Regions from separate parts of the Chryseobacterium sp. 'Rf worker isolate 10' genome, predicted to be linked through region 4. Evidence: riboswitches for the same ligand, from Rfam matches in the RefSeq annotation. Region 4 holds a riboswitch; each other region holds the start of a gene.
The links. Region 4 has a riboswitch for cobalamin ahead of prpB (methylisocitrate lyase). Riboswitches for the same ligand answer to the same signal wherever they lie in the genome.
Positions count from the first base shown of each region.

Region 1 (5,989 bases), 910 kb from region 4:
ATGAATTGGGGACAACTGATCCCGGAACTGTCTAAAAACAGAAAAGTAATAGCTCTTGAATTACAAGGACACGGACATAGTCCGTTTTCAGAACGAAAATTATCACATGCTACGCTGGCAAGTGATGTTACGAAGGTAATGGATTTCCTGAAAATTGACAAAGCTGATGTTGTGGGGTACAGTTTTGGAGGGGAAGTAGCTTATCAATTGGCTATACAGAGCCCGGAAAGGCTGAATAAATTGGTTATTATTTCATCAACCTATAAAACGAATGGCTGGCTTCCTGAAGTAAATAAAGCCTTTGAAGGAATGAAACCAGATCTCTTTACAAACAGCCCTCTGCATACTGGCTACAATGCTGTAGCGCCGGATAAAACAAAATGGACAAAATTCCTGGAGCAAATGATAGCTTCTGCCGGACAGCCTTTTGACTTGGGGGATGATAATATTTCTAAAATTCCGGCACCTGTTCTAATCATAGCCGGTGATAATGATGGGCTGGATAAAATAGAACTGGCAAAAACCTATAAGTTGCTTGGTGGTAATATTTCTGCGGATATGGCACCTATGCCCAAGTCCCAACTGGCAATTGTTCCTGGTCAGGGGCATGTAAGTCTGATGATGGAAACTACAACAATTCTGAACTATCTGAACAGTTTTTTAAAATAACTTGATATGGATATAAAATTTGAAGCCGGAATTAATATCGCTATAAAAATTCCAAAAAGTAAATACGAAAAGACTGTTGCTTTCTACAGGGATATTTTAAAATTAGACGTTGAAGAAAAACCCATAAAAAATCCTACTGTTTCCAGAACACACGAAGTAAAATTTGGTCATAACATTATATGGCTGGATTGTGTGGACAACTATACCCATTCCGAAACCTGGCTGCAGCTCATTGTTCCCAATGTAGAAGAGGCTACACAATATTTACGGTCAAATGGCGTGGAAACCTGTGACGAAATTGAAGAACTCCCTGAAAATATGCACTGGATTCCCGATCCTGCGGGAACGGTTTTTAATTTGCAGCAAAAGGAATAAATTCAGATATTCAATAGATGAAATTCCGTCATAAAATTATATTGGCAAATTGTATAATTTTAATACCTTTAGCCATCAAATCATTAAAATTATACAATTTGCCATGCAGACGAAACGATTTACTTTTATGGTAACTATTTTTTTTCTGGTAGTAAGCTCAACCATATTTTCACAGAAAACAGCCACTTTAAATTCCTTATTAGATAAAAACTCAGAATTTGTTTTCCCGCAGACTACTGATAAGATCTCAAAAGCACTGAATGTGAAAACCGTTTTTTATGAAGATGCCAATGAAGAAAAATATGCGAAATGGCCTACAAAAACAGGATTGGAGCTTTATTGCAGTTTGGAGAAAGACAATGCTGTTAATGAGATGTTTTTTTCAACTTCAGACAATAAACCTTTAGTGGTAGAGGGATTGCCTTTTGGCCTTATCCTGAATAAAAGTACATTGCAGGATAGTAAAACCAAGTTCAGTAAATACAATGCAAAAACACAGAAATTAGCTTCAGGCAGTGAGTTTCCAGGAGGCTCAAAGCTGGTTTTTAAGAAAGGGAAACATTATGCGACTTTGCTTTTTGATAGTAAAAACCTGTTGAAATCACTCGGCTTAACTACAGAACTTGTTGATCCGGCTGCCAATTAATTGCTGGAAAAACTTCAAAATATTAAAAAATCCGCCAATATTTGGCGGATTTTTTAGTATAAATGGATCAGCTTTAAAAAGCTATATCGTTAATCCATGATTATTTTTCACTTCAGCCATCACAAAAGTACTGTGTGTACTCCCGATTGAATCTACGGATCCAAGCTTATTGAAAACAAAATCCTGGTAATGTTTCATATCTCTTACCTGAACTTTCAGAAGAAAATCAAAATCACCGGAAATATTGTAACATTCAGCAACTTCTTCAATTTCTAAAATTTCTTTTACAAAATCATAACCCACAGATCTGTCGTGAATTTTCAGTTTAATCTGGCAGAAAACCGTAAATCCCCGGTTCAGTTTTTCAGCATCAAGAACTGCGGCATATCTTTTAACAAATCCGTCCTGTTCCAGTCTTTTCACCCTTTCAAAAACAGGTGAAGTAGAGAGGTTCACTTCCTTTGCCAATTCTTTAACGGTCAGTTTTGCATTTTTCTGGAGCAGCCTGAGCAGCTGTAAGTCCTTATCATCGAGTTGTTCCACAGAATATTATTCTTTTAAATAATTAAAACAGTCAAATGTAAAGAATTATATTCTTTTATTTTTGTTTTCAAAAGTTTAATTTGCTTAATTATTTCTTTTTAATTGTATCTTTATTCTGTATTGTTAATTTTACACAAAATTAAAAACTTTTACTCAAAGCAATTGTTAAAGGTAAAAGTACAGTTCTTTATAGATACTTCATCAAACAGGAAAGGTTTTACTTAAGGTAGATTAATAGGGAATCGTGTGAAAATCACGAGCTGTCGCGCAACTGTAAGTAACACATCAAAGGTTTCTGTCCTTGCAGATCCACTGCCAAAAGCGGGAAGGATGACGGAAACTGTTACAAGTCAGGAGACCTGCCTTTACTGAATTGACAATGCTTTCGCGGTCTGAAGCTTTTGGGTCATACAGATGATATATCGGATTCATGTATTTTCTCTCAAAGGGAAACTGCATTGTTCGCTATGTCATTATTTCCTGAAATTTTTATCCGTTAAAACATGCAGAAGCATTTTAAAGGGCTTTAATATTAAGTTTAATTAAAAAGTTTAAAAAAATGCAAACTCACATTCTGGGCTATCCGCGTATTGGTAGCAAAAGAGAACTCAAAAAAGCCTGCGAGCAGTATTGGTCAGGTAAAATCCTTTTGGAAGAACTTCTGAACACAGGTAGAAATATCTGTAATCAAAACTGGAATATCCAGAAGGAAGCAGGAATAGACCTTATCCCGTGTAATGATTTTTCCTATTATGATCAGGTATTGGATATGAGCCTTGTGGTAGGAGCAATCCCGACTCGTTATCATGAAGTAGTGCTTAAAAAAAACAATTCTGAGCTGGATCTTTACTTTGCCATGGCAAGAGGATATCAGAAAGATGGACTGGATATCACAGCAATGGAAATGACCAAATGGTTCGATACCAACTATCACTATATCGTTCCGGAATTTTATAAAAACCAACAATTTAAACTAAGCTCAGACAAAATTTTCAATGAATTTGCCGGAGCAAAGCAGGCTGGGATCAATGCTAAACCTGTTATTATCGGTCTGGTTACTTATCTGCTATTAGGAAAAGAAAAAGAAGAAGGATTTGATAAGTTAGATCTTGCCGGAAATCTTCTTCCTGTGTACATAGAAATTTTAACCAAACTTCAGGAGCAGGGTGCTGAATGGATTCAGTTTGATGAACCTTTTCTGGCATTGGATTTAACAGAGAAAGCAAAAGAAATCTATCTTTCTGTATATGCTGAAATAAGAAAACGTTTCCCAAAACTGAAATTTATCGTTGCTACTTATTTTGACGGATTAAAAGATAATACATCGCTTGCCACTTCACTTCCGGTGAACACACTACATATTGACTTGGTTAGAAATCCTGAACAGCTGGATGATATCCTGAATGTTATCCCGGAAAGCTTAAGTCTTTCATTAGGGGTAATTGACGGCAGAAATATCTGGAAAAATGATTATGAAAAATCGCTGTCTTTCATCAGAAAAGCAGTTGAGAAATTAGGATCTGAAAGAATTTTCATTGCACCATCATGTTCATTGCTTCATTCACCGTGTGATCTGGATTTTGAAACTAGTCTTAATCCTGAAATCAAAAACTGGCTGGCTTTTGCCAAACAAAAAGTAGCGGAAGTGGTAACCCTTAAAGAACTGGCAACAGGAACAGAAAATGAACAGGTTCTTGAAGCATTCGAAGAAAATAAAAGAGCTATTGAGAACAGAAGAACTTCTTCTCTTATTCATAATGATCAGGTGAAACAAAGAGCCAATGCTGTTACTGAAAAGGATGCTCAGAGAATAAATACCTTCAAAATCCGAAAAGAAGAACAGCAGGAAGTATTGCAGCTTCCTTTATTCCCAACTACCACCATCGGATCATTCCCGCAGACAATAGAGGTAAGAAGCTGGAGAGCCCAATTCAAAAAAGGAGAGCTTACGGCAGAGCAATATGATACTTTACTGAAAGAAGAAACTCAGAGAACAATCCGCTGGCAGGAAGAAATCGGTATAGATGTACTGGTTCACGGGGAATTTGAGCGTAACGACATGGTAGAATACTTCGGAGAACAGCTGGAAGGATTTGTATTCACCAAAAACGGATGGGTACAAAGCTACGGAAGCCGTTGTGTAAAACCTCCTGTAATCTTTGGTGATGTTTCCCGCCCGACTCCTATGACAGTTTACTGGTCTCAATATGCACAATCCCAGACTGAAAAATGGGTAAAAGGAATGCTTACAGGTCCGGTTACCATCTTACAGTGGTCTTTTGTACGTGATGATCAGCCTCGTTCCGAAACGTGTAAACAAATTGCTTTGGCGATCCGTGATGAAGTTGTGGATCTGGAAAAAGCTGGGATCAGGATTATTCAGATTGACGAACCTGCTATCAGAGAAGGACTTCCGTTAAGAAAAACAGACTGGCAGAATTATCTGAAATGGGCTGTAGAAGCCTTTAGAATTTCAGCAAGTGGAGTAGAAGATGCGACCCAAATCCATACGCATATGTGTTATTCAGAATTCAATGATATTATTGAAAACATTGCTGACATGGATGCGGACGTGATTACCATAGAATGCTCCCGCTCTCAGATGGAACTGCTGAATGCTTTTGCCGATTTTAAATATCCAAATGAAATTGGTCCCGGAGTATATGACATTCACTCACCAAGAGTTCCGTCAAAAGAAGAAATGATCGAACTGCTGAGAAAGGCCCAGAATGTGATTCCTGCCAATCAACTTTGGGTAAACCCAGACTGCGGACTGAAAACAAGACACTGGGATGAAACCGAAAAAGCTTTAATAGCAATGGTAGCAGCTGCTAAAGAAGCTTCCGTAGAATATGCACTTTAGAAAACTTTAGAAATAATTAGATACAATCACCCGGATCGTGCCATGATATTCATGGCACGATTTATTATGGTAATCCTTTAAAACATTGATGAAATATTGAATTATTTTGCCTGCAATGTGCTTGGAGGATAACCAAACTGTTTTTTAAATGCAAAGGAGAAATGGGATAAATTTTCAAATCCCAGATCCAGATAAATGTCAGAAACGGATCTTCCTTTTTGAGTAAGCAGAAAATGAGCTTCTTTCAGCCTTCGAAGCTGGAGCCACTGTCTTGGCGGTATACCAAAGATCTTTTGAAAATCTCTTTTAAATGCAGACAAACTTCTTCCCGTTAAATAAGCGAAACGCTCAACATTAACGTTGAAATGAAAATTCTTATTCATAAAAGCTTCAATATCTATTTTAAAAGGCTCAGAAAAATCAAATAAAATATCCTTAAGACCCGGATCATAGTTCAGCAGTAGCAGTAAAGCTTCTTTTTGTTTGAGACGCAGTATCTCTTCAGAAGCAGAAAGATCTTCATAGGCTAATAATGAATACATGAAAGAAGTCAATGCTTTTTGCTCTGGTTTTATATAGGCGGGAACATGATCTTTCTTTTCTGCCTGATACCCGTATTCACGGCTGAAATCATGAAGCATTGCATCATCAAAATAGATGGATACGGTTCTTATTTCACCATTTTTAGGAGGATATTTTGCAAATTTCAATAAGCTGTTTTTCCTTGCGGAATAGAGTTCGCCTTCTTTGAATATCGTTTTCGTAATACCGTCGTTCAGTTCCATCTCTCCGGAAAGAACCAGCCCAAGGCTATGTATCTGGGCAAACTGTTCTCCTTCTCTGAATTCTGAGAAGTAACAGGAGTAATTAATAGGGAAAGGAATTTTATTGTC
Region 1 covers NZ_JBOZOF010000001.1:952,053-958,041, forward strand. Annotated here, with positions in the region: gene LKL37_RS04150 (alpha/beta fold hydrolase) at 1-669, shown strand, start outside; gene LKL37_RS04155 (hypothetical protein) at 676-1,044, shown strand; gene LKL37_RS04160 (hypothetical protein) at 1,148-1,690, shown strand; gene LKL37_RS04165 (Lrp/AsnC family transcriptional regulator) at 1,772-2,233, opposite strand; cobalamin riboswitch at 2,429-2,614, shown strand; gene metE (5-methyltetrahydropteroyltriglutamate--homocysteine S-methyltransferase) at 2,793-5,096, shown strand; gene LKL37_RS04175 (helix-turn-helix domain-containing protein) at 5,198-5,989, opposite strand, start outside.
Region 1: it holds a riboswitch for cobalamin, as region 4 does, so the genes downstream of both, metE (5-methyltetrahydropteroyltriglutamate--homocysteine S-methyltransferase) here and prpB (methylisocitrate lyase) in region 4, are expected to answer to the same signal.

Region 2 (5,989 bases), on a different contig from region 4:
CAAAGCCGGATCAGTGCTTTTAAGAAGTTTCTGATCAGATAGAAGATTACTGATGATTCTTTTGGACTGATTATACAAACCTAAGTTTTGATATTGATCCGCAAGATTATAACCACTGAATATCTGCATGAAATAAGAAAGTCCGGTTTTCTGATCAGTATCTTCATTTTGAGCAAAAATATTCACTGATTGTACATAATCACCCTTCATGGCATAGGCTTGTGAAATGATGTTTTGGAGAACCATTTTATGTTCCGTATTCTGATCACTCACGAGAATTCCCTGAGTATAACTTATACATTCATCAGAGTTCTGATAGAGTTTCAGAAATGCCTTATCGGCTAAAATAGTAAAGTCCGGGCCAGACTGCCCACTGATAAAAAGAGAGCCGAAAATGAAAACAAACAGTAGGATTCTTCTGTTATGGTGAAATAATTGATAAGTAAATAATTTGTTTTTTGTGTTTTTTTGAATAGTTCCGGTAAAATCCATATTCAAAACGTTTATTCTTATGTTATTGTTTATTAGTGTTTTAAAAATTAAATTCTTTTGAAATTCACGAATTATGAAAGTCTATTTCTTTTAGCAGGGTGAATATTGTATTAATATTGTTTTCACCAATTCGAAACGCTAAATATAATAAAATATGAAAAATTTTTACAGAATGTCAATGAAAATATTGACCGCTTATTTTTTCCTGAATTTTAGTTTTGCGGAAGCTCAGCTTACTGTAATAGGTTTAGGAAATTATAATGTAGGAGCAGTTTCGGATAATGGAGTGGTAAGTATGCATACAAGTGCCGGAGGAGTTTACAAATGGGATGCTGCCGGAGGACTTGTACAGATAGGTTCAATATCAAATGGATATCCGGCTTCCGGAAGAACAATTGTTTCGAATGACGGAACCAAAATCTCTTCTTCCGTTACCAATGCAGCAACGGGATTCAATGAAATATCAACTTATGATGTAGCAAGTTCTACCTGGGTAAACAGAGGCGGGCTTGTTCCTACCGGATGGGACGGAAGTGTAAGTTCTACCTGGGGAATGACTACCAATGGAAATACTATTGTAGGTCTGGGCTTTCTTACCGCAGCAAATGCACACGCTGTAAAATGGGATGAAGCCAGCGGAATGGTAGATTTGGGAAGTATGGTTCCCGGACGCAGTTCCAGAGCCAATGCCATCAATGCGGCAGGAACAGTAATTGTGGGTTGGCAGGATGAACCGACAGGTATCAGAAGCGGTGCAAAATGGCAGGACGGAGTAGAAAGTTTTATCACAGATAATAACGGAAATAATGTAGGAGAAGCAGGCGGAATTTCTGCAGACGGAAATACCATCATAGGAGCAGCAAATCCTAATCCCTATGTATGGAATGCTGTGAGTGGACTTACTTATATAACGCATCCTAATGCTTCGTTCAGTTTCAAAGGAGGAGCAACAGGAATTTCGGCGGACGGGAAAACGGTGATTGGATTTTACAGAGCATTCGGAGCTCCTCCTATGTCGGGAGAAGGCTTTATCTGGAATTCATCTACCGGAAGGATTAATCTGAATGATTATGCCGTATCCTTAGGAATTGCAACCAATGGAGTAACAATGGGGCTTCCTTTGGCCATTTCACAAGACGGAAAGAAAATTGCCGGAACAGGGACGAATGCCTCAGGTCAAATGATCGCTTTCTATCTGGATATTACAGCGTTTTTATCAGTGAACGATGCTGTAAAAGAGAAAGATAATATCGGTATTTATCCTAATCCGGTAGCTGATATATTATATTTTAAAGGAACAGGAAGAATAGAGAAAGCTGAAGTTTATAATTTGGTTGGACAAAGGGTGAAAACATTCAATACTGTAGAAGGGCAGATTGATGTTTCATCCTTGTCAAAAGGAGATTATATTCTGCAATATTCTGTGAAAGGAGGAAAGCAGGAGAACTATAAGTTTATTAAAAAATAACATATATAAATAGTAAAGTAGTGGGATGAATGGCCGTTTTCAATATTGAAAGCGGCTGTTCTTTTTTATCTGCTGAATTAAAAAGATAGGTTTTTTTAAGCGTAGGCTGGTTTTTTGGCGAATACATATAAAAAACTATCTTTGCAAAAATTTTGGTTTCCAGTATTTTGGAATGAAAAGGGAATCGGGTGTAACTCCCGGACTGTCCCCGCAACTGTAAATCGCAATAAAAGTTTCTGCAAAAAACCACTGTTTAAAACGGGAAGGAGCAGAATGCGAAAGTCAGGAGACCTGCCAGGATTATAATTATAAAAACCTATTGCTTTCGGAGGAAAAGTAAAAAAGTATGGATATAAAAAGATCTTTAGTACTGCTTTTTTCATCATATGGCTGTTTTCTTTTTGGACAAGAGAAAGCTATAGATACTATTTTTGTCTTCGACAATCAGATGAACAGGGTGAAGCTTTTTCATCCCGTAAAAACAATTTCGGCAGAAGATGCCGAGAAAAACTCCAGCAATCTTTCAGAGCTCCTAAGATTTCAGTCACAGGTCTATATTAAAGAAAATGGCCGTGGTGCTGTTTCTTCACCATCTTTCAGAGGAACTACCGCGCAGCAGACTGCTTTTGTGTGGAACGGAATTAATATCAACTCCAATTTTTTGGGGCAGGGAGATATCAATAATATTGCTTTGTTTGGCTACGATCAGATTGGAATAAAAGCTGGTGGAGGAAGTGTAATCTATGGAAGCGGTGCTATCGGGGGAAGTATCCACCTGAATAATACCCTTGATTTTAATAAAGGGTTCCACGGTTCCTTATTTTCAGAAGTCGCTTCATTTAATACCTATAATAATTTTGTAAAAGGTTCTTACAGCAATGATAAGTTCAGTTTTAAAGCTTCAGGAAATTATTCTGTAAGTGAAAATAATTATGAAGTAAGTGATCTGAATTACATCAACAGAAACGGAAATTATTACAATACAACGTTCAATGTAGGAACATCCTATAAAATAACAAATGATCATAAAATTTCGTGGCAAAGCCAGTTTTTTGATTCTTCACAGCACTATCCCGTGTATGAAGAAACAGGAACAAAAACGAAATATAAGACTCAAAGTGTAAGAAGCCTTCTTTCCTGGGACTGGAACAAAGCGAAGTTCAGTAATTCCCTTAAAGCAGCTTATACGGAAGAAAATTTCCAGTATTTTGGCTCGTTAAGCCAGCCTAAATCAAGCGGAGGAACCGGTAAGAATTATATCTTTAAAAATGATTTCAATTATTTCCTGAATTCAAAATGGAATTTTAATATCATCGGAGAATTTCAGGTCAATAAAGGAGAAGGATACCAAAGCGGAATATCCAGTGTCAGCAGAAATGTTGGCTCAATATCAGGATTGTTGAGGTATTTTGCGACGAAAGACCTGCGTTTTGAAGGTGGATTCAAGAAAGATTTTGTAGAAGATGTGAAATCACCGTTTATGTACTCATTCTCTGGAAAATGGAGCGCTGCAAAATGGTATGATGTAAGCGTTAATGTTTCAAAAAACTTCAGATATCCGTCCTTCAATGATATTTATTATGAACCGGGAGGAAATAAAGATCTGAGACCGGAAACTTCTACGCAGGTTGATATGACGAACGAATTTAAAGTGGGAGATTTCAGACTTACCTTGTCTCCTTACTATATGAATGTGACCGATCTTATTGTATGGCTTCCGACTGCTTTAGGCTACTGGCAGGCATTCAATGTCAATAAATCAGAATCTTACGGACTAGAATCTCAGTTGTCTTTCAGCAAGCAGCTGGGAAATCATAAAATCCGTGCGAATGCAGGGTATTACTACGCAAAATCTATTGACAAAGAAACGAAGATGCAGAGACCTTACGTTCCTATGCACAGAGGAAATGTGAATGTAGATTATGAATATGGCTTCTTTAAATTTTTTGCTCAGGCACTGTTGAATGGGGTTACCTATACCACAAGTGATGAAAAGAGATCAGATGCAATAGATCCTTATTTTCTTTTAAATATGGGTGTTTCTGCAACGTTGGCAAAAAAATATACCCTAGGGTTTAAAGTGAATAATCTTACGGATACTTACTATAAAACAGTTTCTTTTTATCCTTTACCCAAAAGAAATTATAGCGTGTATGCAGCAATAAATTTTTAAAAATTAAAATTGAATAAATTATGAAAATAACTAAACTTTTAACTGTCCTATTTGCAGTAATGTTATTGTTTAACATTTCTTCATGTACAAGTGATTCTCAGGATTTTGAAATCTCTCCGATCACTTACCAGAATGGATATTTTATTGCTAATGAAGGTAACTTCAATAGTCAGGGTGCAAAAGTAACATTCCTGACAAGAGATTTAAGCATGAAGCAGGACGATATATATGGATATAACAACAATAAAGAGATCCTTGGTGACGTTCTTCAGACTATTGGTCTTAACGGAAACAAGGCTTATCTTGTCATCAACAACTCAAACAAAATTGTTGTCGTAGACCGTTTTACATTCAAAAGATTAGCTGTAATTACTGACCAGATTGATAACCCAAGAGGAATTACTTTTGCGAACGACTTTATCTATGTTGCCAACCTGAATTTCTCCACGAATGCAACAAGTGTAACGAAATATAAAGCTTCTGACTATTCATTTGTAAGCAAAATCACTATGACAGGTGGGGCTGATAAAACAGTAGAAGCAGGTGGAAATGTTTTTGTACAGAATGCTACATCAGGATTCGGAAATATGATTACTTATATCAATACTTCTAATGACAGCAAAACTGAAATTTCTGTTCCGAATGGTAAGATTAACAGTACTATTTCATACAAATCTAATGTTTACACAGTTTCTTCTACAGCTGCAGATTCTTATATCTATAAGATTTCAAGTACAGGAGCAATGACACCGGTAGTTACACTGACAGGAATTCCAAGTGCTACAAATCTTCAGATTGATAACGATAAAATCTATTTCAGCGCTGGAAATAAAGTGTATACAACAAGTTTAGCTACACCTACAATTCCTACAACTCCATTATTAACAGCTGCAGATGGTGGTCCTTATTTTACGCTTTATGGATTTAACGTTATTGATGGAAGAATCTTTGCATCAGATGTTAAGCAATTTACAGCAGAAAGCGAAATGGTAATATATTCAGCCACTAACGGCAGCAAAATAGGATCTGTTAAAACAGGAGGTCTTGGTGCTAACGGAACTTTCTTAAACCCGTAATAATTTATACTTCTAAAAATATAATTTTTTATTTTTTCATCATTTGTGTTTTTTTCCGGTCGGTTTCTTTTGAAGCCGGCCGGCTTTGTTTTTATAGGTGGTATAGAAAAAGCCCGGCGGGATGGAACATCCCGCCGGGCTTTTGTATTATTTATTTGTTGAATCAGATTGTTAATCCTAATTTCTCTGCTTCAGCAATCACAAACTTTGTAGCTTCTTCCTTTTCATTAGGAATTTCACCTTCAAGAATGGCTTCTTTTACTTTCTCTTTCAGAATACCAATTTCACGGCCTGGTTTAAGATTGAACATTTCCATAATCTCTTCTCCGGTAATAGGAGGCTGGAAGTTTCTTACCTGATCTTTTTCTTCCACTTCTTTGATCTTTACTGCTACATATTCAAAGTTTCTTTTGAATTTCTCCTGCTTTTTAGAATTTTTAGTGGTAATATCTGCTTTACAAAGCGTAAAAAGATCTTCCAGATTTTCTCCGGCATCAAATAAAAGTCTTCTCAATGCAGCATCTGAAGTATCATCAGTGATCAAAGCAATGGGTCTTGATGAAAGCTTTACCATTTTCTGCACATATTTCATGTCACTTCCCAAAGGTAATTTTAATCTTTGGAAAAGTGTTTTTACCATTTTTGAACCCAAAAATTCATGTCCGTGAAACGTCCATCCTGTTCCTTCCACAAACTTTTTTGTAGGTGCTTTCCCAATATCATGGAGTAGGGCAGCCCAGCGAAGCCAAAGATTATCTGTATTCACGGAAATATTATCTA
Region 2 covers NZ_JBOZOF010000002.1:810,780-816,768, forward strand. Annotated here, with positions in the region: gene LKL37_RS13650 (helix-turn-helix domain-containing protein) at 1-492, opposite strand, end outside; gene LKL37_RS13655 (T9SS type A sorting domain-containing protein) at 647-1,960, shown strand; cobalamin riboswitch at 2,097-2,273, shown strand; gene LKL37_RS13660 (TonB-dependent receptor plug domain-containing protein) at 2,307-4,133, shown strand; gene LKL37_RS13665 (YncE family protein) at 4,154-5,209, shown strand; gene LKL37_RS13670 (CCA tRNA nucleotidyltransferase) at 5,373-5,989, opposite strand, start outside.
Region 2: it holds a riboswitch for cobalamin, as region 4 does, so the genes downstream of both, LKL37_RS13660 (TonB-dependent receptor plug domain-containing protein) here and prpB (methylisocitrate lyase) in region 4, are expected to answer to the same signal.

Region 3 (5,989 bases), on a different contig from region 4:
TTATCAACATATTCATCAAGATTAAAGAAAATGTCCGGAATCATCCGAGAGGCTGATGCCAATACGCTTTTACTGATTGATGAATTTGGTACAGGTTCTGATCCTGAGCTTGGAGGTGCCCTGGCGGAAAGTTTCATGGAATTTTTCTATGACAAAAAGAGTTTCGCCATCATTACGACACACTATACCAACATTAAACTGGTGATAGAACAGCTTCCCAATGCTCAAAATGCAGCCATGCTCTTCAATGAAGAAACATTGGAACCGATGTATAAACTGGAAGTAGGACAGGCAGGAAGCTCATTTACTTTTGAAGTTGCTGAAAAGAACAAGATTCCAAGATTCATTATCCATTCTGCCAAGAAAAAGGTAGAACATGATATTGTCAATCTTGATAAAACGATTGTAAAACTGCAGCAGGAAAAATTTGAGGTAGAAAAATTAAAATCTGATCTTGCAGAAAGAAAAGAGTCTGTAGAAGACAAGCGTGATAACCTTCAGAAACTGAATGACCAGCTTCAGCAGAAATTATTTAATTTCCAGAAACTGTATGAGGAAGAACACCGCAAACTTCAGTTCGGGAATAAGATTGAAGCATTCATCGACAGCTATACCAAAGGAAAATCCAGAAAAGATGTTGTAAAAGATTTCGTAAAGCTTCTTGAACAGGAGAAATTCAGAAAATTAGGAAGTGATAAGGATGAAACAAAACGTCTGCAGGTTGTTAAGAGAAAAATCACTCAACAGCTGAAGAAAGATGATGTGATTGAAAAAATTGCCGAAACCAATGAAAAACTGGAAGAAAAACGTAAAACCGACCGTGCCGTTTGGATGAAAATCGGACAGCGGGTTCGTATTACAGGAAGTACCAGTGTAGGAACTATCGAAAAGATTTCCAGAAACAAGGTAATTGTCAATTACGGAACCTTCAAGACTACGATTGACGCGGATGAACTTGAGAGAATTTAATCCATCAGCAATTATATTAACGCAAATATTAAGAGAGAGCACCGGAAGGTACGCTCTCTCTTTTATTTTAATACCTTCATGAATTCTGTATTTTTTTCTTTCATATAAACGTTTTTAATATATTTGAAATGCATATATACAATGTTGCACAAGCATATGAATTCTTAACATTTTGAATATGGTCAGAAACTTTACTATTCTTTGGATTTTTTATAAAAAGATACTGCTTCCCGCCCTGCCGTTCTCATTGCTCATTTCTTTTCTCCTTCCCTTCAGAGTTGAGACATTTGGTTTAAGTTTTCTTTTAATTGCACCTGCTCTCCATTACTTTATTTATGAATTAAGATTTAAAAACGAATATTATTTTTATGCCCATTCAGGGTTTTCAAGAACTTTTCTTTGGGCAGGAACCCTATTATTAAGTCTTGCTGTAAAAATTATAACATTGTTCTTATGAGTAAACTGCATGTTGATAGTGTAACAAAATCTTTTAGTGAAAGAAAAATTCTGCAGGATATCTATATAGGATGTGAAACAGGACAAATCATGGGATTACTTGGCAGAAATGGAAGCGGAAAATCAACCCTGCTAAAAATTATCTTTGGAATAGAATATGGTGATACTCAGTTTATAAAATATGATAATAAAATTCTGAAAGGCATATCCGATAGAAAAAACAGAATTGCCTACTTATCACAGGATCTTTTTTTACCCAAATATATAAAAATCAAAAATCTGATTCCTCTTTTTTGTAATCAAAAAAATACTGAGTTGCTTTTTACTTCAGAATTTGTAAGACCTTTCCTTGATCAAAAACCTAAAACCCTTTCCAAAGGTGAACAGAGAATTATTGAAACTCTTATGGTCATTTATTCTGAAGCAGACTTTATTTTATTGGACGAGCCATTTCACAGTCTTTCTCCAAAAGTTACTGAAGAATTAAAGAAAAATATCCGTCAGCAATCATCTCATAAAGGATTTATTATTTCTGATCATAACTTTAAAGATGTTCTGGATATTTCTGACTCTATATATCTGCTTTCTGGCGGTCATCTGAAACAAATACAAGATTTAAGTGAACTGCAGCGCTATAATTATCTTCCGAAAAGCATTTAATTTATATATTTGAAGGATTAAAAAATTTTCATGATGACTTTCATAAACAAAGCATTCTATTTATCTGCTTTCAGTATTCTATCTATAGCTTTTGTAAAAGGGCAGAATAAAGTTCCTTTCGGAGTTGTAAAGGCTGAAGAAGGATATGCCAATGTACGGGTTCATAAGGACAACTACAGAAAAATTGTAGACAAGATCCGTATGCGTAAAGGTGATGTATTTGTTTATGTAAAGCCTGCTCCCGGAGAAACAGAGTGGATCTGGATCAAATATCCCGAAAAACAGGATGATGATAAACCTTTTGTACGTTATGAAACTCTTGATAAAGAAGGAATGGTGAATAAAGAACGTATCGCCTATATTGATCAGCTTCCGGCCTATACTCCTTCCAAATCTAAAAACGGAAGATCACTTATTTTCACAGATAATTCTGACCCCAAAATTCCTACTGCTCAAAGAAGCAAAGTAGTCATTGATGTTTACCCTTCCAACGCGGGATACCGTAAAAAGGAAAAAGATGCAGAAGGGAAACTGCTTACCATTGATAAAGTAAAACCATGGGGAATCGGGAATGATCTTCCCGAAGGGATGACTGAAATCAAATCCATCAGGGTACAGCAGCCCGGAAGAGGGTCTGTTTTTGTAAGAGAGGCCATCAAAAATATGTTCCAGCCTACCATGGATTTTGAGAATGTAGGCGTAACCTCCCTGGATAACGACAATATTTTTCTTTATATGATCAACGGTTCAGGAGAAAACAGATATACTACGCTGTGGACCATCAAGAAAGGAAGAGTAATCAGCCAGATTATTTACCATAATCCGGAATAAATTCATTATTTTTGCCCCCGAAAAGTTTTAACGCTTATTCATCATAGAAATTGGTTCTGCATCACTGCAGATTAAAAGGGAACCGTGTGAAAATCACGGACTGTCGCGCAACTGTAAGTAACTGTAATCTTTATCAAAGATCCACTGTGCGAGGCATGGGAAGGAGATAAAAGATGTTACAAGTCAGGAGACCTGCCTATTTCTTAAACAAGTAACTTTCGCGATTTGAAGTTGTATTGATCTGATGGATTGTTTCAGGGATTCTCTTGATTCCTGTTATTGTTCTGTTGTTTTAATATCGTTTTCATTTCGCTTTAATTAATAATGATATATGACTACAGAAGAAAGAATTAAAGCATCCGAAACCAGTATCTTTAAAGCGGTTTTCCCTAACACAACCAATCATTACGATACCCTTTTTGGTGGTACGGCTATGCAGCTGATGGACGAAGTAGCTTTTATTACTGCTACCCGATTTGCAAGAAAAAGAGTGGTAACAGTAAGCAGTGACAAGATAGATTTCAAGAAACCTATTCCTGCCGGAACCATTGTGGAGCTAATCGGGAAAGTTTCCTACGTGGGAAAAACCAGTATGAAAGTAAACGTTGAGATCTATACCGAGCAAATGTATTCCTACGAAAGAGAAAAAGCCATTGTAGGTGATTTTACTTTTGTAGCGATTGACGAATTCAAGAAACCAATCCAGATACTATAAGTAATAAAGAATCGGGCGGCCAGAGGCCGCCCGATTCTTATTGTATTCTTATCAAAGCTATTTTACCACTTTTTCTGTTTCCAGACTTTGGCTCAATAAAAGTTCAAAAGCCTCTCCCATTTCGTCCGATGCTCTACTGATCGCATTTTCAAGCATATTTCGGATTTGCTTTTCTGTCACTCCCGCTTCCGTCCAGCTTTTTCCTGAAGTGTGGGAATTTAAGATAAACGGCATTATTCTATCAATTCCACATGCAAAAATAGCATCTGGCGTTTTCTCATCTTCAAATTCAAGCCATAGATTAAAGAATTCTGTACGTAAAGGCTCATCAAGAATTCCGAAAATCTTTTGAGCAGATGCCTTTTCTCTTTCAAACTTTCCTACCATTGCTTTTTCATCAAAAATAAAAGTATCTCCGGCTTCTATTTCTACAAGATCGTGGATAGAGAGCATTCTTATCACTCTTAATAAATCAATATCTGCGCGGTTTTTAGCATATGGATAAAGGATCTGAGCCAGAATAATAATCTGCCAGGAATGTTCTGCTGTGTTCTCTCTTCGGGAGTCATCTGCATTATAATTTCTTCTCTGTACATTTTTCAAAGCATCCACTGCCAGGATAAAATCTATTTCTTTCTGAATTTTCATTTTACTTTTCTCTATTGTATTGTTCTGATGGATATACCTTGGTTTTGGTTACCCATTTATTATTAATCTTCTCTTTTGTAATCACCTTTACGCGACCTTCTACCGTCATATCTTCTTCTTTTTCCAGAACTTTATCAAGTCCTTTATTCGGAATTACAGCATATTCCGTTGTAAAAATATCACAGCAGCCAGATTTTCCATAGGCTATGAGACGTTTTCGCTTGGCATCAACCTCAAAAATATCAAAAGAGCTGGAAGCAAGATCCGTAAGCTCCTTACTCTTCACAAATGCCATTCTCGTGCTGTTGAATACATATACATCATAAGAAGCAGAGCTATAATTCCCCATATTACCATTTCTTACCGCTATATCTTCTGTCCCGTCAAAATTAAAGTCATCAATGATTATAGGACTGTTTTCGTTCTTTAGCTGAAACATTTTCCCTTGCGTTGGCTTTTCGCCTTCATTAAGATTCAGGACCAGGTCATCAGATACAAAAGTCTGCACCTTTGTGTTTTTATGATCAAACAAATCTACAGTTCCTTTTCCGTTACATCGGCCGTCATAGCAATTATCCACGTGAATGACTGCATCATAGCTCTTCGATGCGTTTTTAACCTCAAACTGATATTGTCCGAAACAGGCAGGCCCCAGCAAAACAAAAGCCGGTAAATGCTTATACTTATTGAATAAATTCATGGTAATAGTAAATGATTTAGGTGTTTTTTTCCTAACAAAAATACGAATCATAACACCGATCTCAAAATTCAAAACTCATTATCTGGAAGATTTAAAACAATTAAAATCCTTTAAATAAGAGAATATTTATTTCTGAGAAGCTGTTTCCCGCTATACGCTCATACTCCTCGCTCCCTGCCAGAATCCAAACCGCTGTGGGGTAACCGCTGCTATCGGGGCTATAATATGAGTAATAAGTAATCGGTAATAAGCAATAATTAATAATGATGATTTTTTGCTCCGTATTTCTTCCAATTTTATTTAAAATGTAGAGATTTTTTAGACATTTTCCTCTCAAATTCATTTTCATAAAAATCCACATATAAAATTATAGAACTGATTACCAGTATTTTATGTTATTTATTTTAAAAATTTCACTACTTTGTATTGCATAATACCATTTTATTTACATATCTTTGTAATGTAAAATTAGAATAGGCTCAGCTAGCTAGGAGCATTTTTCTAAAAATATAACTAATTAACAAAACTTATCAAAGATGAATACCGAAAATACCAAAGCGCAAATGCGAAAAGGAATTCTGGAATTCTGTATTCTAAGTCTCATCAATAATCGCGAAATGTATGTTTCTGATCTTATTGACGAACTGAAAAAAGGAAAACTGGATGTAGTGGAAGGAACCCTCTACCCTCTTCTTACAAGACTTAAAAACGGAGAGTTTCTCTCTTACAGATGGGAAGAATCTACAGGAGGACCACCCAGAAAATATTATCAGATCACAGAAAAAGGAAAACTTTTCCTGGATGAACTTCTAAATACATGGAATGAGCTGACAGCCTCAGTAAACCAAATCACCCAACAAAATTAAAAAACAAAGCTATGAACAAGACACTCTCAATAGGACTCGCAGGTTTTTCTTTTACCATAGAAGAACACGCATATATAAAGCTCAGCGATTACCTGAATGCTCTGAGAAGCTCTCTGGATGCTTCTGAGGCTGATGAAGTAATGC
Region 3 covers NZ_JBOZOF010000006.1:133,172-139,160, forward strand. Annotated here, with positions in the region: gene LKL37_RS21640 (endonuclease MutS2) at 1-969, shown strand, start outside; gene LKL37_RS21645 (ATP-binding cassette domain-containing protein) at 1,423-2,085, shown strand; gene LKL37_RS21650 (hypothetical protein) at 2,116-2,916, shown strand; cobalamin riboswitch at 2,951-3,130, shown strand; gene LKL37_RS21655 (acyl-CoA thioesterase) at 3,248-3,631, shown strand; gene LKL37_RS21660 (HD domain-containing protein) at 3,689-4,279, opposite strand; gene LKL37_RS21665 (XAC2610-related protein) at 4,281-4,979, opposite strand; gene LKL37_RS21670 (PadR family transcriptional regulator) at 5,516-5,845, shown strand; gene LKL37_RS21675 (PspC domain-containing protein) at 5,857-5,989, shown strand, end outside.
Region 3: it holds a riboswitch for cobalamin, as region 4 does, so the genes downstream of both, LKL37_RS21655 (acyl-CoA thioesterase) here and prpB (methylisocitrate lyase) in region 4, are expected to answer to the same signal.

Region 4 (5,989 bases):
TTTAATTCTACCGTTAAAGCATTGGCAATGGAACGTTTTTCCGGATCATGATAATCTGTGGTAAACTGTACGTCTTCCACACATTCAATTTTATCACGAAGGATGTCAATTCTTGGATCTGATGCCACATTATCTTCATAATCTGCAGCAGTCAGTCTTCCAAAAATCAATGGAACTGCTACCATATACTGAATAGCGTGGTCACGGTCAGCAGGGTTGTTCAACGGCCCTTTTTTATCAATGATACGAATACAGGCTTCATGGGTTCGGATGGTTATTTTCTTAATGTCTTCAGCAGATTTTCCTGATTCTTTTAATTGATGGTGTAAAGTCATGGCTGCTTCTACAGCTGTCTGAGAGTGGAATTCCGCCGGGAATGAAATTTTAAACAAAACATTTTCCATAACGTAAGAACCATAATCTCTCTGGAATTTGAATTCATTTCCTTTGAAAGATACATCATAGAATCCCCATGTCTTCGCCGTTAATACTGATGGATAGCCCATTTCGCCTGTTTGGGCGATTAATGCCAGACGTACAGCTCTTGAAGTGGCGTCTCCGGCAGCCCATGATTTGCGGCTTCCTGTATTGGGAGCATGACGGTAGGTTCTTAAAGACTGTCCGTCAACAAATGCTAATGAAACGGCATTGATCAGTTCATCACGGGTTAAACCGATTAGTTTTCCAACAACGGCTGTAGAGGCTAGTTTTACCAATAAAACATGGTCTAAACCTACTTTATTGAATGAATTTTCCAACGCAATAACTCCCTGTATTTCATGAGCCATGATCATCGCTTCCAGAACCTGTTTCATTTTTAACGGAGCTTTTCCTTCTGCAATATTCGTCCTTGAAAGCCAGTCTGCTGTAGCTAAAATTCCTCCCAGGTTGTCTGAAGGATGTCCCCATTCAGCGGCCAACCAAGTATCATTGAAATCTAACCAACGGATAATGGCTCCAATGTTGAAAGCAGCCTGTACAGGATCTAATTGAAACTGAGTCCCCGGAACTTTAGCCCCGTTCGGAACTACGGTACCTTTTACGATAGGTCCTAAAAGTTTGGTACATGCAGGATAAGTCAGCGCTTCTAATCCGCATCCGATCGTGTCTAATAAACAATAGTGCGCTGTTTTCCAGGCTAAATCGTTTTTGATTTCATAGTTTAATACATAATCTGCAATATCTGTTAATACCTGATCTGGTTGCGGTCTTTCGTTTGAAATGTGTGATGACATCTTTATTTTTTAGTTTAATTATGAATTGATTTTTTATTTTCTGTTTTCGATGGATACGAAGTCTTTATTTTCAGGACCTGTATAATTGGCACTTGGGCGGATGATCTTCCCATCCTGTCTTTGTTCGATAATGTGAGCACTCCATCCGGTAACTCTTGAAATAACAAATAATGGAGTGAACATCAGGGTAGGAACTCCCATCAGGTGATAGGATACTGCGGAGAACCAGTCCAGATTCGGGAACATTTTCTTTTCTTCCCACATGACGGTTTCCAGCCTTTCTGCAATATTGTACAGCAGCATATCTCCAGCTTCTTCGGAAAGTTCTTTGGCTACTTTTTTTATCACTACATTTCGTGGATCTGATATAGTATAAACAGGATGTCCGAATCCAATAATGACTTCTTTGCTGGCAATACGTTTTCTGATATCTTCTTCTGCTTCATCGGGCGAATTGTAACGGCTTTGGATTTCAAAAGCAACTTCATTGGCTCCACCATGTTTAGGTCCTCTTAAAGCACCGATAGCACCAGTGATACATGAATAAAAATCTGATGAGGTTCCGGCAATAACACGAGCCGTAAACGTAGAAGCATTAAACTCATGTTCAGCATACAGATTAAGAGAGATTTCCATTGCTTTTACCCATGAATCCGGAGCTTTTTTACCATGTAAAAGGTGAAGGAAATGTCCGCCAATAGTATCATCATCGGTCTCTACATTGATCTCTTTGCCATTGTGTGTGTAGTGATACCAGTATAAAAGTCCGGAACTGAATGATGCCAGTAATTTGTCCGCAATATCTCTAGCACCGGCTACATTGTGGTCATCTTTTTCCGGCTGAATGCTTCCAATTGCTGAAACCATTGAACGCATCACATCCATTGGATGCGCCGCTGCCGGAATGCTTTTTAAGATATTTCTTACAGAGTGGGGAAGCCCTCTCAGTGATTTTAATTTTGCTTTATAGTTTTTGAGCTGAGCTTCAGTAGGCAGCTGACCATAAATAAGCAGGTAGGCTACTTCTTCGAATTGTGCTCTTTCTGCAAGATCCAGAATATCATAACCTCTGTAATGAAGATCATTTCCACTTTTTCCTACACTGCAAAGAGCGGTATTACCTGCTGTTACCCCGGAAAGTGCTACACTTTTTTTAGGCTTAAATGTTGGTTCGCTATTCGTTGACATAAGTATTTTGTTTAAAAAGGTTATCTAATTTTTGTTCATAATTATAGTAGCCAATGCTTTGATAGAGTTCTTCTCTGGTCTGCATTGTATCCAGAACATGGGCTTGCGTTCCGTCTTTACGGATATGCTGGTATACATTCTGCGCTGCTTTATTGGCGGCTCTGAAGGCGGAAAGAGGGTAGAGGATAAGTCCCACACCTGCATTTTTTAATTCTTCTACAGTGTACATGTTGATCATCCCAAATTCCGTGATGTTGGCTAATACTGGGATTCCGGCAGCATCAACGAATTTTTGGTAAAAGCTTAAATCAGGCACTGCTTCGGCAAAAATGAAATCTGCACCGGCTTCTTTATAGGCAATGGCTCTTTCTAATGTTTTTTCCAGCCCTTCATTTGCAAAAGCGTCTGTTCTGGCTCCGATCACAAAATTTTCATCGGTGCGGGCATCTGCAGCAGCTTTAAGTCGGTCTACCATTTCTTCCTTGCTTACGATTTCTTTGCCGGGACGGTGCCCACAGCGTTTTGCACCTACCTGATCTTCAATGTGAATGGCTGCTGCTCCTGCTTTAATTAATGATTTTATCGTTCGGGCAACATTGAAGGCAGAAGGCCCAAATCCTGTATCAATATCTACCAAAAGGGGTAGATCACAAATATTAGTAATACGCTGAACATCGATGAGTACGTCATCCAGAGTGGTAATTCCTAAATCAGGAATTCCTAAAGACCCTGCCGCAACCCCTCCTCCTGAAAGATAAATAGCATTAAAACCAGCCTGTTGTGCCAGTAATGCATGGTTTGCATTGATGGCTCCCACAATCTGGAGGGGATTTTCTTTTTCCATGGCCTCCCGAAATTTTAAGCCGGGTGACTTCCAGTTTTCATTTTTGATCATTTTAATATGTATTGTTGAATTGAAATTTGTTTATCAGTGAAGAAGCAGAAGATCTGTTAAGACTTAGCTTTTGAATAAAAAAGAAAAGGTGGGAAATGAATTGAGAAATCATACAGTCGTGCAGGTGTTGAGAATTTTGAAAAATTCTGATTGTCCGGGTCTGTAAAATAAACCTGTTGTGACTCCACGAATAATTAAGATTGCTTTGGTACACCATCACTTTTTACTTTGATTAAATCCAATAAAAGTTCTTTGTAAACTTCGCGGTGCTTTATGAAAAAAGAAAAATTACGGAAAGGGGATACGAATGAGCTATAAAATCATGAGAAGCACCTAGTGTACACTCATATTCATCTCAAAAAAATAACACAGTTTGATAAAAAAGTTATCGCACTATATCCATATCGCATCATACCTGACTGTAAGCTTCAAATCGCGAAAGCATCGTCAATACGAAATAGGCAGGTCTCCTGACTTGTAACGGTTTTTATCATCCTTCCCATATGAAAAATATACAGTGGATATCAATGGATAAAAACTTTTTGTTTGTTACTTACAGTTGCGCGACAGTTCGTGATTTACACACGATTCCCTTTTAATACACAGCTAAGTGTAACCAGTTTCGGTTGATAAAGAAGGTTTTAAGAACTCCTTGGTGGTAAATATAAGTATTTTATAATAACGAAAAAGATATTTTATGTAATCAATAGTTTTTTTAATGTAATCTATTGAAAATGCTTGAGTTGTGATGTGTGTTTTAGAAGAAAAACAGATTGTTTGCGTTATTAATTTAATATAAAAGATAACCGGAAAATTAAAGATAGTTAATAAATTTGCTGTTCTTCTTTCATTTTATAAATTTTATTAATCACATATAATTGATCATGGTAGATATTGCAGAATTTAAACAAAACTTGGGTTTGAGCGAAATTCCGGTAGAGCTGGAAAAACTGATCTATTTCCAGAATACTATTTCCTCGTTTGAAAATTATTCACAAGGTTTTGGTGTTTTAATTGATCGTAAATCCGGATTGAAAAGCTGGAGTGATGACGAAAAATTTTTGAATAGCATGCTGCCTTTTGCTCAGGCCAATGGTTCCGGTTCATTCTATGCCATCTGGAATAACGGAACGGATCAACCTTTACATAAAATGCCTGTTGTGGTTTTTGGAGATGAAGGAGGTGTCCATATTGTTGCTGAAAATATGGTACAGCTTTTACATTTACTCACTTTTGACACTGAAATTTCAGTAGATTTCGATGAGGTTTATTTTTATAAAGATGAAGACGATTATGAAGAGAGCGAAGATTTAAGCAAATATTTGACGTGGATGAAAGGAGATTATGGCTTAAGCCAGATTGAAGAACCTGATTTGCTTATTAAAAGTGCTCAGGCTCAATATAAAGAAAGTTTTGATCAATGGTTTGGGCAATACTTTACAGATAATTAATCTTGGATTAACAGCTCTATTGTATTAGAGTTTTATTTTTGACGAGTGAAAACTATGAAAAACAAAAAACCTCACAATTTTTATTGTGAGGTTTTTGTGAGCGCGAAAGGATTCGAACCTTTGTCGTCCCGGTTAAAATCGGGATGCTCTATCCAGAGTGATTTATCAATAATTTTTGGGTAGGATATAAAACAAAAAAAGACTTACTAAAAATAGTAAGTCTTTATGTGAGCGCGAAAGGATTCGAACCTTTGCCGTCCCGGTTAAAATCGGGATGCTCTATCCAGATTGATTTATCAATAATTTTTGGTAGGATATAAAACAAAAAAAGACTTACTAAAAATAGTAAGTCTTTATGTGAGCGCGAAAGGATTCGAACCTTTGTCGTCCCGGTTAAAATCGGGATGCTCTATCCAGAGTGATTTATCAATAATTTTTGGGTAGGATATAAAACAAAAAAAGACTTACTAAAAATAGTAAGTCTTTATGTGAGCGCGAAAGGATTCGAACCTTTGCCGTCCCGGTTAAAATCGGGATGCTCTATCCAGATTGATTTATCAATAATTTTTGGTAGGATATAAAACAAAAAAAGACTTACTAAAAATAGTAAGTCTTTATGTGAGCGCGAAAGGATTCGAACCTTTGCCGTCCCGGTTAAAATCGGGATGCTCTATCCAGATTGATTTATCAATAATTTTTGGTAGGATATAAAACAAAAAAAGACTTACTAAAAATAGTAAGTCTTTATGTGAGCGCGAAAGGATTCGAACCTTTGACCGTCTGCTTAGAAGGCAGATGCTCTATCCAGCTGAGCTACGCACCCATTGAGTAGTTTTGAGAAAACTACTAAAACAGTCGGGGCGGCAGGATTCGAACCTGCGACCTCCTGGTCCCAAACCAGGCGCGATGACCGGACTACGCTACGCCCCGAGTATATAAAAAAGAGCGGAGGGTAAGGGATTCGAACCCTTGCGACACTTTCGCGTCGACAGTTTAGCAAACTGCTCCATTAACCACTCTGGCAACCCTCCTTTTTTGTTTATTTTTTAATGATCGTTGTTCCGTTATTGCGAGTGCAAATATAGAATAGATTTCTTTATTTACCAAATAAAATTCAAGAAAATTTTGTGTATTTTTGAAGTAATAAATCATCCAAAAACCAAACTGATGCGTAAGACATTATATATCATCGGATTAAGCACTTTTGTTTTTTCATGTAC
Region 4 covers NZ_JBOZOF010000001.1:42,234-48,222, forward strand. Annotated here, with positions in the region: gene LKL37_RS00190 (bifunctional 2-methylcitrate dehydratase/aconitate hydratase) at 1-1,235, opposite strand, end outside; gene prpC (bifunctional 2-methylcitrate synthase/citrate synthase) at 1,269-2,423, opposite strand; gene prpB (methylisocitrate lyase) at 2,410-3,318, opposite strand; cobalamin riboswitch at 3,762-3,954, opposite strand; gene LKL37_RS00205 (hypothetical protein) at 4,203-4,769, shown strand; tRNA gene LKL37_RS00210 (tRNA-Arg) at 5,519-5,592, opposite strand; tRNA gene LKL37_RS00215 (tRNA-Pro) at 5,625-5,699, opposite strand; tRNA gene LKL37_RS00220 (tRNA-Ser) at 5,716-5,800, opposite strand; gene LKL37_RS00225 (N-acetylmuramoyl-L-alanine amidase) at 5,937-5,989, shown strand, end outside.